4 regions of the Enterobacter cloacae complex sp. ECNIH7 genome follow, and region 4 is predicted to be linked to each of the others. Evidence: predicted binding sites of a transcription regulator. Region 4 holds the regulator's gene; each other region holds the start of a gene.
What was found. Region 4 encodes PhoB, which activates phosphate uptake and scavenging genes when phosphate is short. Its sites were predicted from a motif close to CTGTCATAAAACTGNCNNAT; they were not measured.

Region 1: pstS (phosphate ABC transporter substrate-binding protein PstS) is a predicted target of PhoB. The motif match lies at 1,856-1,875, and genes of this name have one in related genera.
Region 2: kdgR (DNA-binding transcriptional regulator KdgR) is a predicted target of PhoB. The motif match lies at 2,599-2,618, and genes of this name have one in related genera.
Region 3: WM95_RS03270 (esterase-like activity of phytase family protein) is a predicted target of PhoB. The motif match lies at 2,200-2,219, and genes of this name have one in related genera.

What each region holds. Positions count from the first base shown of each region.
Region 1 is NZ_CP017990.1:27,913-32,115, forward strand. It holds gene glmS (glutamine--fructose-6-phosphate transaminase (isomerizing)) at 1-1,641, shown strand, start outside; gene pstS (phosphate ABC transporter substrate-binding protein PstS) at 1,963-3,003, shown strand; gene pstC (phosphate ABC transporter permease PstC) at 3,131-4,090, shown strand; gene pstA (phosphate ABC transporter permease PstA) at 4,090-4,203, shown strand, end outside.
Region 2 is NZ_CP017990.1:2,960,000-2,964,202, reverse strand. It holds gene prc (carboxy terminal-processing peptidase) at 1-31, shown strand, start outside; gene htpX (protease HtpX) at 225-1,106, shown strand; gene WM95_RS14540 (MFS transporter) at 1,157-2,530, opposite strand; gene kdgR (DNA-binding transcriptional regulator KdgR) at 2,710-3,501, shown strand; gene WM95_RS14530 (YobH family protein) at 3,570-3,809, opposite strand; gene mgrB (PhoP/PhoQ regulator MgrB) at 3,971-4,114, shown strand; gene WM95_RS14520 (YebO family protein) at 4,189-4,203, shown strand, end outside.
Region 3 is NZ_CP017990.1:670,381-674,583, reverse strand. It holds gene yjiA (GTPase) at 1-244, shown strand, start outside; gene WM95_RS03270 (esterase-like activity of phytase family protein) at 796-2,154, opposite strand; gene WM95_RS03265 (YfaZ family outer membrane protein) at 2,566-3,111, shown strand; gene WM95_RS03260 (hypothetical protein) at 3,111-3,431, shown strand; gene WM95_RS03255 (NAD-dependent succinate-semialdehyde dehydrogenase) at 3,479-4,203, opposite strand, start outside.
Region 4 is NZ_CP017990.1:1,096,437-1,100,639, reverse strand. It holds gene brnQ (branched-chain amino acid transporter carrier protein BrnQ) at 1-58, opposite strand, end outside; gene phoR (phosphate regulon sensor histidine kinase PhoR) at 468-1,763, opposite strand; gene phoB (phosphate response regulator transcription factor PhoB) at 1,785-2,474, opposite strand; gene sbcD (exonuclease subunit SbcD) at 2,662-3,867, shown strand; gene sbcC (exonuclease subunit SbcC) at 3,864-4,203, shown strand, end outside.

The DNA.
Region 1 (4,203 bases), 1.1 Mb from region 4:
CTGCACGGTGGAACCGGTATTGCTCACACCCGCTGGGCGACGCACGGCGAACCGTCTGAAGGTAACGCGCACCCGCATGTGTCTGAACACATCGTGGTCGTGCACAACGGCATTATCGAAAACCACGAACCGCTGCGCGAAGAACTGAAAGCGCGCGGCTACACCTTCGTCTCTGAAACTGACACCGAAGTGATTGCTCACCTGGTGCACTGGGAGCTGGAGCAGGGCGGCACGCTGCGTGATGCGGTGCTGCGTGCTATCCCTCAGCTGCGCGGTGCGTACGGTACGGTGATCATGGATTCCCGCGATCCGTCCACATTGCTGGCCGCGCGTTCCGGTAGCCCGATGGTTATCGGTCTGGGCATGGGCGAAAACTTCATCGCTTCTGACCAGCTGGCGCTCCTGCCGGTTACCCGTCGCTTTATCTTCCTCGAAGAGGGTGATATCGCGGAAGTGACCCGTCGCAGCGTGACCGTCTTTGATACCAAAGGCGAGCAGGTGAAACGTCAGGAGATTGAATCGAATCTGCAGTACGACGCGGGCGACAAAGGCGCTTACCGTCACTACATGCAGAAAGAGATTTACGAGCAGCCAAACGCCATCAAAAACACGCTGACCGGGCGCATCAGCCACGGTGAAGTGGATCTGAGCGAGTTGGGCGCAAACGCGAACGAACTGCTCGGCAAGGTCGAGCATATTCAGATCGTGGCCTGCGGCACCTCCTATAACTCCGGTATGGTCTCTCGCTACTGGTTTGAATCCCTGGCTGGCGTGCCGTGCGATGTGGAAATCGCGTCTGAATTCCGCTATCGCAAATCCGCGGTGCGTCGTAACAGCCTGATGATCACCCTTTCCCAGTCTGGTGAAACGGCGGATACGCTGGCAGCGCTGCGTCTGTCTAAAGAGCTGGGTTACCTGGGCTCTCTGGCTATCTGTAACGTTCCTGGCTCATCGCTGGTGCGTGAGTCCGATCTGGCGCTGATGACCAAAGCGGGCACCGAAATCGGTGTGGCCTCTACCAAAGCGTTTACCACTCAGCTGACCGTTCTGCTGATGCTGGTGGCGAAGCTGGCGCGTCTGAAAGGTGAAGATGCGTCCGTTGAGCACGACATCGTTCACGGCCTGCAGGCGCTGCCGAGCCGTATTGAACAGATGCTGTCTCAGGACAAACGCATTGAAGCGCTGGCGGAAGATTTCTCCGACAAACATCACGCCCTGTTCCTGGGTCGTGGCGATCAGTATCCGATTGCGCTGGAAGGCGCGCTGAAGCTGAAAGAGATCTCCTACATTCACGCTGAAGCCTATGCGGCTGGCGAGCTGAAGCACGGCCCGCTGGCGCTGATTGACGCGGATATGCCGGTCATCGTTGTGGCACCAAACAACGAACTGCTGGAAAAACTGAAGTCTAACATCGAAGAAGTGCGCGCCCGCGGCGGTGTTCTGTACGTCTTCGCCGACAAAGATGCCGGTTTTGTCAGCAACGACAACATGCATATCATCGAGATGCCGCATGTGGAAGAGGTGATTGCACCAATCTTCTACACCGTTCCGCTGCAGCTGTTGGCCTATCACGTTGCGCTGATCAAAGGTACCGACGTTGACCAGCCGCGTAACCTGGCGAAATCGGTTACCGTAGAATAATCCCTTCAGGCTCCACCTTCGGGTGGAGCTTTTTTATCCTGCCCGGCTTGTTTTTCATCAATCCTTTCTCGTTTTTAATAATGACAATTTGTCATCTTCAGCTACTTTTTTCAGTGTCACATAAAGAAAATATTTCTGAAAACGCCTTGTCATAAAAGCGGCTAAAGCGATGAAAAATAAGCTTTCTTTTGCTTATTTTTAAGTGAAATTTACGTTGTCATAAAACTGTCATAATTCGTACATTTATCTGTCACCTGTTTGTCCTATTTTGCTCATCGTAGCCACTAAACAACGATTTACGAAAATCTTGCAGGAGACATTATGAAAGTTATGCGTACCACTGTCGCAACTGTTGTCGCCGCGACCTTATCTCTGAGCGCGTTCTCTGTATTTGCAGAAGCAAGCCTGACTGGCGCTGGTGCAACCTTCCCTGCGCCGGTGTATGCCAAATGGGCGGATACCTACCAGAAAGAAACCGGTAACAAGGTTAACTATCAGGGTATCGGCTCCTCCGGTGGTGTTAAACAAATTACCGCGAACACGGTTGATTTCGGCGCATCAGACGCTCCGCTGTCTGATGACAAACTAGCTCAGGAAGGCCTGTTCCAGTTCCCTACCGTGATCGGTGGCGTGGTCCTGGCCATCAACCTGCCGGGCGTGAAGTCGGGTGAGCTGGTGCTGGACGGCAAAACGCTGGGTGACATCTACCTGGGCAAAATCAAAAAATGGGATGACGAAGCGATCGCTAAACTCAACCCAGGCCTGAAGCTGCCTTCTCAGAACATCGCCGTGGTTCGCCGCGCGGATGGTTCCGGTACCTCTTTCGTGTTCACCAGCTACCTGGCAAAAGTGAACGAAGAGTGGAAATCTAAAGTCGGCTCCGGCTCTACCGTTAACTGGCCAACCGGTCTGGGCGGTAAAGGTAACGACGGTATCGCCGCGTTCGTACAGCGTCTGCCTGGCTCAATTGGTTACGTAGAGTATGCGTACGCCAAGCAGAACAACCTGTCCTACACCAAACTGGTTTCAGCCGACGGCAAACCGGTTAGCCCAACCGAAGAGAACTTTGCTAACGCCGCGAAAGGCGCTGACTGGAGCAAATCCTTCGCGCAGGATCTGACTAACCAGAAAGGCGAAGGTGCATGGCCAATCACCTCTACCACCTTCATCCTGGTTCACAAAGAGCAGAAGAAACCTGAGCAGGGCGCCGAAGTGCTGAAGTTCTTCGACTGGGCGTACAAAAACGGCGGCAAACAGGCTAACGCCCTGGATTACGCTACACTGCCGGACAACGTGGTTGAGCAGATTCGCGCTGCATGGAAAACCAACGTGAAAGACAGCAGCGGTAAAGCGCTGTACTAACAGGATATATTTAACGAAGATGGCGGGTGGCGCTGCGCTTACCCGCCCTACGGTTTAAGCTGTAGGCCCGGTAAGCGTCAGCGCCACCGGGCATATTCGTAAAACGTCTCAAACAGAAGAGTAATTTATGGCTGCAACCAAGCCTGCATTTAACCCTCCGGGTAAAAAAGGTGACATGATTTTCAGCGCGCTGGTCAAACTGGCTGCGCTGATTGTGCTATTGCTGCTGGGCGGCATTATCGTGTCTCTGATTTTCTCCTCATGGCCGAGCATCCAGAAATTCGGTTTTTCCTTCCTGTGGACTAAAGAGTGGGACGCGCCGAACGATATCTACGGTGCCCTGGTGCCGATTTACGGCACTCTGGTGACCTCGTTCATCGCCCTGCTGATTGCGGTTCCGGTGAGCTTTGGTATTGCCCTGTTCCTGACGGAGCTGGCGCCGGGCTGGCTGCGACGCCCGCTGGGTATTGCCATCGAACTGCTGGCGGCTATTCCAAGTATCGTTTACGGCATGTGGGGTCTGTTCATCTTTGCTCCGCTGTTTGCCACGTACTTCCAGGAACCGGTGGGTAACGTGCTTTCCGCCATTCCGTTTGTGGGTGCCCTGTTCTCTGGCCCGGCTTTCGGTATCGGCATTCTGGCGGCAGGTGTGATCCTCGCCATCATGATTATTCCGTACATTGCGGCGGTGATGCGCGATGTCTTCGAACAAACGCCGGTGATGATGAAAGAGTCGGCCTACGGCATCGGCTGCACCACCTGGGAAGTTATCTGGCGCATTGTCCTTCCGTTCACCAAAAATGGGGTGATCGGGGGCGTGATGCTGGGTTTAGGTCGTGCGCTGGGTGAAACCATGGCGGTCACCTTTATCATCGGTAACACCTACCAGCTCGACAGCGCGTCGCTCTACATGCCGGGTAACAGTATTACCTCGGCGCTGGCGAATGAATTTGCGGAAGCGGAATCGGGGCTGCACGTAGCGGCGCTGATGGAGCTGGGTCTGATTCTGTTCGTTATCACCTTCATTGTTCTGGCGATTTCCAAGTTGATGATTATGCGCCTCGCTAAAAATGAGGGAGCACGCTAATGGCAACTCTCGAAATGCAAGCAACCGCTGAACTGGCGGAATCCCGCCGCAAAATGCAGGCCAGACGCCGCATGAAAAACCGTATTGCCCTGTCGCTCTCTATGGCGACGATG
Region 2 (4,203 bases), 1.9 Mb from region 4:
ACCAGCCGTACAGCCCGCTCCGGCAAAATAACCTCCCAACAGGCACAAGAAATTGTGCCTGTTTCTTTTTGTTCTGCATCCTTCCGTCAGTCAGATTTCCAATTGTGTAAAGTTGTGTCTTTCTGGTGACTTACGCCCGCCGGATGCTTGAAAATAGCCGCAATACCCATACGATGTGGGTAATCGCATAGTGCGTTTTGTTAAACTGAGGTAAAAAGAAAATTATGATGCGAATCGCGCTCTTCCTGCTCACCAACCTGGCGGTCATGGTGGTTTTCGGGCTCGTGCTAAGCCTGACAGGAATTCAGTCGAGCAGCGTTCAGGGTCTGTTGATTATGGCGCTGCTGTTTGGTTTTGGTGGCTCGTTCATCTCCCTGCTGATGTCGAAGTGGATGGCACTGAAATCGGTGGGTGGTGAGGTTATTGAACAGCCGCGTAACGATATGGAACAGTGGCTGATGAACACGGTGGCTCAGCAATCCCGTCAGGCCGGGATCGCCATGCCGCAGGTGGCGATTTACCATGCCCCGGACATCAACGCTTTCGCCACGGGTGCCCGTCGCGATGCGTCACTGGTTGCCGTCAGCACCGGATTGCTGCAGAACATGAGCCGTGACGAAGCCGAAGCGGTTATTGCCCACGAAATCAGCCATATCGCCAACGGTGACATGGTGACCATGACCCTGATTCAGGGCGTGGTGAACACCTTCGTGATCTTCATCTCCCGTATTCTGGCGCAGATCGCGGCAGGCTTTATGGGCGGAAACCGTGATGAAGGTGAAGAGAGCAACGGCAACCCGCTGATCTACTTCGCCGTTTCGATGGTACTGGAACTGGTATTCGGTATTCTGGCCAGCATCATCACCATGTGGTTCTCCCGCCACCGTGAATTCCACGCGGATGCCGGCTCGGCGAAGCTGGTTGGTCGTGAGAAGATGATTGCCGCGCTGCAGCGTCTGAAAACCAGCTACGAGCCGCAGGAAGCGAACAGCATGATGGCCTTCTGCATTAACGGTAAATCCAAATCGCTGAGCGAGCTGTTTATGTCTCACCCGCCGCTGGATAAACGTATCGAAGCGTTGCGCAGTGGGGAATATCTGAAGTAACGCTAAGAACTCTAATAAGCCGGGCAGGAGAACACTCCGCCCGGCTTTTTTTATGCCTGAACCCTGGGCTGGGTCACGCGCAGGCCGCTGACGACCGCCGCGAGCGAGGCAAGGGCTCCCGCGGTGAGAAGCGCAACATGGTTGCCGTTTTGCCCGGCGAGGTTAAACATCAGGGCGACCAGGGCTGCGCCGCTGCTTTGTCCCAGAAGGCGCGCGGTCCCCAGCATGCCGCTGGCACCACCGCTGCGATGGCGCGGCGCGGAGGTGATGATGGTGTGATTGTTAGGGGACTGGAACAGGCCAAACCCAGCGCCGCACAGGATCATGCGCCAGATGATGTCCAGATCGGTTGGCGAGGACGGTAGCAGCGCCAGCGCGAATAGGCCTGTCGCCATCACCGCAAGCCCCAATGCTCCCAGTAAACCGGCATGGACGCGTTCAATTAAGTAACCTGCCAGCGGCGCCATCACCATGGTAGCTAGTGGCCAGGGGGTTAACAGCAGGCCGGTCTCCACTTCTGAACGGCCGACCACGCTCTGCAGAAAGAAGGGCAGAGAAACCAGAGCCAGCATTTGGGCGCAGAACGAGCAGACAGACGTGCAAATGGAGAGGGAAAAAAGGGGAATACGCAGCAGATCCACCGGCAGTAAAGGCACGGGGAGAGTGAGCTGGCGGCGAACAAAGAAGAAGCCGATCGCCAGCAGGGAAATGAGCTCCGCGCCGGTAAGCATCAGAGACTGTCCCTGCGCAAAGCCGCTCAGCGCCGTAATCAGCAGGCCAAAGGTCAGGGCATTCATCACTGCACTCGCCACATCGAAGCGCGGCATGGTGCTTTTAGGGCCGTTAGCGGGAAGAAAGCGCAGGGCAAAGAATATAGCGACAATGCCCAGCGGCACGTTAATAGCAAACAGCCATTGCCATGACGCAACGGAAAGGATCGCCGCCGCAATAGTTGGCCCGGCGGCGGAAGAGACAGCGACAATAAACGAGTTTATCCCCATGCCGCGCCCCAGATGACGTTGGGGATAAATTAAGCGGATCAACGCCGTGTTTACGCTCATGAGCGCCGCGCCGCCAAAACCCTGCGCGATGCGGGCAAGCGTCAGGGTATGCAGCGAATCTGAAAGGGCGCATAGCAAGGACGTGAAGGTGAAAACCACCAGACCGCACTGATACACCCGACGGTAACCGAACATATCGCCCAGGAAAGAGAACGAGAGCAGGGAAACCACAATCGCAATCTGATATGCGTTAACGATCCATATCGAACTGGCGGGAGAGGCATGCAGGTCGCTGGCGATGGTTGGCAGGGCAACGTTCGCGATTGCGCCGTCAAGGACGGCCATTGAGATACCGATAATGATGGTCGCTATAGCGCCATACCGCTGGGGTAAAGGCAGGCCATCGGAAAGGGTCTTTTCCATTAGGATTAAAAAAGCTCAGCGTGAAATTATTCTCAGGATAACTATTTTAGCATTGTTACAGCCGCGATATGTCGCAGATTTGTAACGAAGTAAACGCGGATTGATTGCAGGTGACATGACGGGAACTTATAATAAAAACCGGTTCTGATTTTTATAAAACACTCTCTATGAGGTGGTAAATGGCTATTGCGGATTTGGATAAACAGCCAGATTCTGTTTCTTCCGTGCTGAAGGTGTTTGGCATCTTACAGGCGCTGGGGGAAGAGCGTGAAATAGGTATTACAGAGTTGTCGCAGCGCGTGATGATGTCTAAAAGCACCGTATATCGCTTTTTACAAACCATGAAGTCGCTGGGCTACGTTGCCCAGGAGGGCGAATCTGAAAAATACTCTCTGACGCTTAAGCTGTTTGAGCTGGGCGCTCGTGCGCTACAAAATGTTGACCTGATCCGCAGCGCTGATATCCAGATGCGTGAAATCTCTCGCCTGACCAAAGAGACCATCCATCTCGGTGCGCTGGATGAAGACAGCATTGTTTACATCCATAAAATCGACTCCATGTACAATTTGCGCATGTACTCGCGCATTGGTCGTCGCAACCCGCTCTACAGCACCGCGATTGGTAAGGTTCTGCTGGCCTGGCGCGATCGTGAGGAAGTGAAACAGATCCTCGAAGGCGTGGAATACAAGCAAAGTACCTCGCGAACCATTACCAGCACAGACGCGCTGTTAACGGTGCTCGATCGCGTACGCGAGCAGGGGTATGGCGAAGATAACGAAGAGCAGGAAGAAGGGCTGCGCTGTATCGGCGTTCCGGTTTTTGACCGCTTTGGCGTAGTAATCGCGGGCTTAAGTATCTCCTTCCCAACCTTACGCTTCTCCGAAGAGCGCCTGCATGAGTATGTGGCTATTCTGCACACTGCCGCACGTAAGATTTCTGAACAAATGGGTTATCACAACTACCCGTTTTAATCTCTGCTCGCATAAAAAAACGCCGCATCTGTTGCGGCGTTTTTTATATCAGTCATGTCACCGGCTGATTAGCCATTATCAATCACGACGGATGTCTTTCGCAGGACCGGACAGTTGGTCAAGCCAACGATCCCGCTGTCAGTATGCAGATATTGCGCAGTGCTCACGCCCTGTGCTGTTAAATATTTACATTGAATCCCTAACCCGGCTGCGTTTTCGGTGCTTCCAACAAGCACGCCATAACCCGTGAGCAGAAGGCCAATCCAGACGAAAGCCAGTGCAATAATTGTTCGAATAATGAAGCGCATCATTAACCTCTTTTGTCGTTGTTATCATAAAGCTAGCGTAAACGGTTTACACGATGAAACAAGTGCAGGATTCTGAAAAAAGTGCGATGGCGGTACAGTTAGTCCTTGTTTAAGATAAGCGTGTTAACCTCGTTACATCAGGTTTTTAGACGGAGTGTGGAGTGAAAAAAATACGCTGGGTAATTCTGATTATCGTGCTGATAGCGTGCGTGGTGTTATGGACGCAGACGATCAATGTGATGTGCGATCAGGATGTACAGTTTTTTAGCGGCGTTTGCGCAATCAATAAGTTTATTCCGTGGTAATACGCATTTTTTCTCAAGGTGATTTCCTTCCTTCGCGCCAGTGGTAAAATAGACGTTTTTATTGAGGTGGTGAAATGGGTGAGTTACTG
Region 3 (4,203 bases), 430 kb from region 4:
CGAGGTTTCGCGCGTGATGGAAAACCTGCTGCTGTCGTTTGCCGACAAGCTGCTGCGCTACAAAGGGATGCTGTGGATTGACGGCGAGCCGAACCGCCTGCTGTTCCAGGGCGTACAGCGCCTGTACAGCGCCGACTGGGATCGCCCCTGGGGCGAGGAAGCGCCGCGCAGCGTGATGGTGTTTATAGGCATACAGCTTCCGGAAGAAGAAATTCGGGCGGCGTTTGCGGGGCTGAAGAAATAACCGCTATGCATCTCCTCTCCCCTGTGGGGCTGAGGGATCCCCGGTAATTTTTTAACCTGAAGCGATGAATGTTGCTTCAGAAAAATTAATGGCTTACAGCGATGCCCTGGTCCGGCTGTAAATCGCCGAGGCGTTTCCGTAAGGCCGGGGCGAGGCGCAGGGATGCGCCGAGAGGGCGTGGCCTGCAGGGATGCAGGCTCATGCCCGACCCGATAGCCTGAAGGAATAAGCTGAGGACAAAATTGCCGGGAGCAATTTTGGACAGCGCCTGCGCTGGCCCTGAAAGGGTGAGCCCCAGGGATGGGGCGAGCAATCCGCGAAGCGGCGATTTACCGCCGGGAGCCCGGGTCGCCAGGGTGGTGGCGATTGAGCCACCCTGGCACGTTCACAGGTCATGCCGTTACAGAGTAGCAAGGAACATAGAGTGAACGGAATAACCTCCACAGCCGTATGTTCCCCCTCACCCCAGCCCTCTCCCTCAAGGGAGAGGGAGCCGTCTGTGCAGGCATTATCTTGTGGGGATACCCCAGCCTTTAGCAAGAAGGGTAAACTTATTTCACCGCTTCCGGCAGCGTCACAATCCACAGCTCGCTGTCCGACTCCGGCTTTTTCAGCGGCTTCACGCTGAGCGTGGTTTCCACCGGTTTATCATCCAGCGTCAGCTTGCCTTCCGCGTTCACCCGATAATCCTTGAGCTTCTTGCCCTCGACCGGGTTTTGCATCGCCACCTTCACGCCAAAGTCGTTATCGTTCGCCACCGCAAGCGTTTTGCTGTCGATCAGCGCCAGCCCTTCGGCCTTCTCCTGCTGCCAGCCCAGCGCGCGCAGATCGACCACCTGCGTTTTTGCCGCAAGGGTAATGCCGCGCTGCGCCAGGGTTTTCTCATCATCAAACTCCGGGTATTCGCCCGGCTTGTCGAAGGCGGTCAGGTCGCTCGCCTTGCTGAGATCCACCTTGTAGATAAGGTTACGCATGCCGTCGTTTTTATCGCTTCCCTGCTCAATCAGCAGGATGTGCTGGTCATCGAGCGCCACGATGTCGCCGATTTTGGCGTCGCTGTTTTTGCTGTAGGCCGCGCTGTCGATAGGGTAACCGTACATCGCCGTTTTCCCGGTTGCCGGGTCGAAGCTCACCAGACGCGTAAACAGCGCCTGCTTTTTGCTCTTACCGTCGATATCCAGCGTGCTTTGCACGGCGGCGATAATACGCCCGTCCGGCATCCGGGTCAGGCCTTCAAAGCCCCGGTTCGCCTGGCGCCATTTGATAATGTTTGGCAGGCCGCCCGCGATGGATTTCTCCCCTTCCGCCGCCTGCGGCCCGTGGATCGCCAGGATCTTCCCTTTGCCGTCGACGTTAATCAGGAAAGGGCCGTACTCGTCGCACAGCCAGTAGCCGCCTTTCCCGTCCGGCGTGATGCCTTCCGTATCCAGCCCGCGGTTGTCACCCTTGAGCGTCTTTAAGGTATCGCTGAAGGCCACTTCGTTAGTGGAGCCAATCACACCGCTTTGCAGCGGCAGACCGTTAATTTCGCCTTTATCGTCATGCAGCGGACGGGCATCAACCGCCTCCGCTTTGCCGTTCTGGACGCGGATGGTCATCAGCAGCGGCGCGAAATCTGGCGTGACAAATATTTTGGCTTCGTTTTTACCCATTTTTGGCGCATCGGCGTTTGGACCGCGATCGGTCACGGTCGCAAAGGTCAGGGCATCACCCTGCTTGCCCGTAAACAGCAGGCCAGAACCGATTCCCACGGGCAGTCCGTTCGGAAACGCGCTGGCAAACGCGCCGCTGTAGCTCACGTGGGAGCCTTCAGGGAAGCTGACGACATAGCGCTCAGCAGTGGGCTGCGCCGCCAGGCCAGAGAAAGAGAGCGTACAGCCGATTAGAACAGGAATAATTTTTCTTTTCATATTGTTAGCATCCAGTTAGTGAAGCCAACAACGTAAAGAATAAACGTGTCAGAAAAATGACATGGAAGGGAAACCGGCCTGCGCGATTGAACGTATATTCATCGCTCGAAATGTAAGGCTTTGTTGTTTTGTGTGACAGGTGAAATATTTTTGGAAATTATTAGAAACCCAATTAATTCATCTCAAATCACTATCCCCGCCTCGTTCAGTTTATGTTTAGTCAAAAAACTAAACGGTTCCTAAACGCTAAAAACATCCCCTGTTGACACCCCGACAATCAAACATCATTGCAACAACTTCAATAAAAAAGTTAACAATATCAGTATAAAACCGCGATTTATATCACATTTGCAGTCATTAACATCGCTTGTTAAGGTGCGCCCAGATGAATTTAATGACGAGGCAAAAAACATGAAAAAACTGAATTTCCTTCTTCTTTCTGCTCTGGCTGCCGTATCGGGTTCCGCACTGGCGATGGGCGGCACCGTTGAGCAGGGTAAAAACTTTACCAACCTCAATCTGGAAATGGGGAAATCCTCATCCGGTGTTTATCTCGAAAGCAACTGGCTCAAAAACACCGATGACGGTACCCAGACCGGGGGCGTGGGCGCAGGCTACAACCTGGGTCTTGGCCCGGTGATGCTGAATGCGGGTGCAAAAGCCATCTACCTCGGCCCGAAAAAAGGCGATAACGGCGTGGCGTTCCCGATTGGCGGCGGCGTAAACGTTGCCCTGACCGACAGCATCCACGTGTACGGTGAAGGCTATGTCGCACCAGAAGGCCTGAACAACAGCGTGAAAAACTACGTCGAAGCCAACGGCGGCGTAAGCTGGACGCCAATTACGCCAGTGACCCTGAAAGTGGGTTACCGCCACGTGAGCGTGGACGGTAAAGACGGTCGTCCTGGCCACACGCTGATTGACGGCGCATACGTAGGCGGTGGAGTCACCTTCTGATGAAACACCGCATGACCGCGCTTTGCGTTCTGAGCCTCACGCTGATGCTCACCGGCTGCGTCCAGTACAAATGGGTGAAACCGGGCGTCAGCGATGCTGAGATGAATAAAAAGCTCACGGAATGCGAAGCGCAGGCGCTGATCGATCTACCCCCGGATAACGTCGTGACCGGTTCGAGTTCGGAAAAAACGGACAAAAAGAACAAGAAAAAGGATATTTCCACGAGCTACACGGTTGAAGACGCGAATGAATATCGCCGGGATACGCTAGTCGACAGCTGCATGTTCAAAAGCGGCTGGGACAAGATCGAAGTCAAATAATCCCCCTTTTAAAAAAACCTGCCGGATGGCAGGTTTTTTATTATCTCTTACTTACGCACCACCACCAGCTTCTGGTTCACAAACTCTTTGATCCCCAGATCCGACAGCTCGCGTCCGTAGCCGGAGCGCTTCACCCCGCCGAACGGCAGCTCCGGTGCGGTATCGGTGAGCCAGTTGATGTACACCATCCCGGTCTCAATCCGTGACGCCATTTTCTTCGCGCGCTCGATATTATGACTAAATACCGCCCCGCCAAGGCCGTAGTGGGAGTCGTTAGCCAGCGCGACCGCCTCGTCGTCGCTTTTCACGACGTAAATCTGCGCTACCGGGCCGAAGAACTCTTCGAAATACGCCGGGTTATCGCGGGAGATATTCGTCAGGATCGTCGGTTCGAAAAAGCTCCCGTCGCGCTGTACCGGTTTGCCGCCATAGTGCAGCGTCGCACCGTTTTTCACCGCCTCGTTAACCTGTTTGGTCAGCGTTTCCAGCGCATCTTTGGAAGAGAGCGGCCCCAGCGTGGTGCTTTCGTCCAGCGGATCGCCAATCTTCACCTGCTTAAACGCCTCGGTGAATTTGCTCAGGAAGGCATCCGCAATCTTTTCATGCAGGATAAAGCGCTTCGCCGCGGTGCAGACCTGCCCGGCGTTGTTGAGCCGCGCGTTAACGCCAATTTTCACGGCCTTCTCAAGGTCTGAGTCATCCAGCACCACGAACACGTCGTTACCGCCCAGCTCCAGCGTGGATTTCTTGATATGCTTCGCCGCCTGCGTGG
Region 4 (4,203 bases):
GCGCAAATGTCATAAAGCCCAGCGCGATGATGTCACGCGATTTTAAGTGATGGGTCATAAAACCTTACTGCCTGTGGATGTGGTGTTGAAAACATTGAGATTTTCGATATCCCTGACGGGACGATACAGCCGAAAATTTGCTCAATTTCAGCGGGAAATGCTCCCGTCCTGGCGTGGAGAAGAATAGTTTTTCGATTTACCACGCAAATACAGTCGGTCTGACAGTATCTGGGGCGCAATTTAAACGCTTATAACGTTTAAAGGCAAGGCGGGATCGTAAAACCAGAACAATATGCCAGCATGGAAATACACCTCAGAATAATACGCTATTTATAAGAAAAACCCATGGCTAATCATGCGAACAAAAAACAGTCAGCCGTATAAAATTCATCCGCGTTTCGCTTGACTGCAAAGCAAACGGGCCAGCAGACGCTGACCCGTGGAAAGGTAAAATGACACGCCTGCCGTCAGGCGATCTTTTTGGCAATTAATCGTTCCGGAATAACGAAACTGAAGCGGGTTCCTTTACCCAGCGTACTCTGAATATCGAGACGGCTTTCATGGTGATTCACCGCGTGTTTCACAATTGCCAGCCCCAGACCGCTTCCGCCAGTCTGCCGGGATCGCGCTTTATCCACACGGTAAAAGCGCTCGGTCAGGCGCGGAATATGCTCAGGCGCAATTCCCGGCCCGTTGTCTTCCACGCTAAACTCAGCCCCCGTTGGGGCATGATGCCAGCGCACCACGATATTCGTCCCCTCCGGCGTATGATTTACCGCGTTATACACAAGGTTGGAAATGGCGCTCCGCAGTTCATCTTCGCTGCCCAGCACCTTCAGCGTATTGTCGACCTCAAAGGTCAGGTGATGCTTTTTATGGCTTAACGTCTGCGCTTCACGCTCAACGACCCGCAGCATCATCGGCACATCAATGGTGTCATTTAGCGCGAGCGACGGCGCCGCTTCAATCTTCGAGAGCGTCAGCAGCTGCTTCACCAGCCCTTCCATCCGGTGCGTTTGCTCGCGCATGGTGTGCAGCGCTTTTTCACGCGGCGCGCCTTCAAGCGTTTGCTCCTGCATCATCTCCAGGTAGCCCTGAAGCACGGTCAGCGGGGTACGCAGTTCGTGACTGACGTTGGCGAAGAAGTTGCGACGCGCCCCTTCCAGCTGGTGCATCTGGGTGACATCGCGCGCCACCATCAGCCACTGCTTATCGCTGTAGGGCATCACGCGGATTTCCAGATGGCGACCATTATTGAGCTTCAGATTGTGCGGGCGGGTAAAATCACGCTTTTTCAGATACAGCGTGAACTCGGGATAACGCAGAAGGTTGAGGATATTCTGGCCATTGTCGTCGGGCCAGCGCAGGCCCAGCAGCTGTTGCGCAAGGCCGTTACACCAGAAGATTGTCCCTTCTTCGGTCGTCAGAATAACGGCATCCGGCAGCGACTCTGCACCGCTGCGAAAACGCTTAATCAGGCTTCCCAGCTCGCGGCGACGCTTTTTATTACGCATCTGCATCTGATGCAGACCGTACAGCAGCGGCTCCCAGCTGCCGCTTCCCGGCGGCGGCGTCATGCTTCGATCAACCCACAGCCACCAGGAGAGGCGCAGCAGGTTCCAGAAATGCCAGATCAGCAGCCCGGTGACCGACGCCAGCAGAAACCACGGCAGGTGTCCAAGAAAGGCCCCCAGAAGGAAGGCCGGAATACAGCATAAGATCAGTTCAAAGACGAGCCTTTTCCATGACAGACGTTCCAGCACGCGTCACACTCCTGTCATTGTTCAGAAACGGGTAGAAAAACGATAACCCGTGCCGCGGACCGTCTGCACCATGCGATCGTGGCCGCTCAGTTCCAGTGCTTTTCGCAGGCGGCGAATATGTACGTCAACCGTCCGGTCTTCGACATACACGTTAGTTCCCCAGACGTTATTCAGCAACTGCTCGCGGCTGTAAACGCGTTCCGGGTGGGTCATAAAGAAGTGCAGGAGTTTAAATTCGGTAGGCCCCATGTCGAGGGGATTTTCACCGGTCATTACGCGGTGTGAGGTGGGATCAAGGCTCAGCCCCTGCATTTCGATCACCTCTTCCACCGCCATCGGCGAAATACGGCGCATCACGGCTTTAATGCGGGCAACCAGCTCTTTTGGGGAGAACGGTTTTGTAATGTAATCGTCCGCGCCGGTCTCCAGACCGCGCACGCGATCCTCTTCTTCTCCGCGCGCCGTGAGCATCACAACCGGGATGTCGCGGGTCAGCGCTTCACGCTTCAGGTGTTTGATAAACTGCAGTCCGGAGCCGCCGGGCAACATCCAGTCCAGCAGAATCAGATCGGGCCAGGGTTCATTCAGCTGGTTCACTGCGCTGTCATAATCTTCCGCTTCAACCGGCTGGAAGCCGTTTTGCTCGAGCACGAAGCACACCATTTCACGAATTGGAGCTTCATCTTCTACGACCAGAATACGTCTCGCCATACTTTGCCCTGTCTTATCTTATTTAAGTTACAAGTTTGTAATTCGGCGCCATTATGCGTCAGATTTATGACAGATTTATGAAAAACAGTACCACGATAAGGGGCAAACCGTTGTTTTATTACAGCGGTTATTTTCCCGTCTCTGAACGTTTATAATCCTGCTTTCTCTTTTTTGCCACGGATCAGCTATGCGCATACTTCACACCTCGGACTGGCATCTGGGTCAAAATTTTTACAGCAAAAGCCGTGCGGCTGAACATGAAGCCTTCCTGAACTGGCTGCTGGAAACGGCCCGGACACACGAGGTGGACGCGATTATTGTGGCGGGTGACATCTTTGATACCGGCTCACCCCCCAGTTATGCGCGTGAACTGTACAACCGCTTCGTGGTGAATTTGCAGCAAACCGGCTGTCATCTGGTGATTGTCGCCGGCAACCATGATTCCGTCGCGACGCTCAATGAATCCCGCGACATCCTGGCATTTCTCAATACCACCGTCGTCGCCAGCGCCGGGCACGCCCCGCAGATCCTGAAAAAACGCGACGGCACTCCGGGGGCGGTGCTGTGCCCTATTCCCTTTTTACGTCCGCGCGACATCGTGCAAAGCCAGGCGGGGCTGTCGGGTGCGGAAAAGCAGCAGCATCTATTACAGGCCATAACCGACTATTATTACCAGCAGCACGCCGATGCCTGCGCCCTGCGCGGCGACCAGCCGATTCCGGTGATTGCGACCGGGCATCTCACCACCGTCGGGGCCAGTAAAAGTGACGCGGTACGTGACATCTATATCGGCACGCTGGATGCCTTTCCGGCGCAGAACTTCCCTCCAGCCGACTACATTGCGCTCGGGCACATACACCGGGCTCAGATCGTCGGCGGCAGCGAGCACATCCGCTACTGCGGCTCGCCAATTTCGCTCAGCTTTGACGAAACGGGAAAGGCCAAATCCGTCCATCTGGTGAGCTTCTCCGAAGGAAAACTTCACGCCGTCGAGACGCTGGAGGTGCCCGTCACCCAGCCGCTGTCGGTGCTGAAGGGCGATCTTGACGCCATTACCGCCCAGCTTGAGCAGTGGCGCGGAACAGCGCTTAACCCGCCCGTCTGGCTGGATATCGAAATCACCACCGACGACTACCTGCACGATATGCAGCGAAAAATTCAGGCGCTGACGGAAGATTTACCCGTCGAAGTCTTACTGGTACGCCGCAGCCGCGAGCAGCGCGAGAAAATTCTGTTAAGCGCTCAACGCGAAACGCTCAGTGAACTGCGGGTTGAAGAGGTGTTTGAACGCAGGCTCTCGCAGGAGGAAATTGACGACGCGAAGCGCGCAAGACTCAGCGAACTGTTCAGCCATACCCTGCATGCGCTCAATGATGAGGAAGAAAACGCATGAAAATTTTGAGCCTGCGTCTGAAAAATCTCAACTCCCTCAAGGGCGAGTGGAAAATTGACTTTACTACGGAGCCGTTTGCCAGCAACGGTCTGTTTGCCATCACCGGCGCAACCGGGGCAGGTAAAACCACCCTGCTTGACGCCATCTGTCTGGCGCTTTATCACGAAACGCCACGCCTGCAGAAGGTTTCTCAGGCGCAAAACGACCTGATGACGCGCGACACCGCCGAGTGCCTGGCGGAAGTGGAGTTCGAGGTAAAAGGCACCGCCTATCGCGCATTCTGGAGCCAGAACCGCGCGCGCAACCAGCCGGACGGAAACCTGCAGGCGCCGCGCG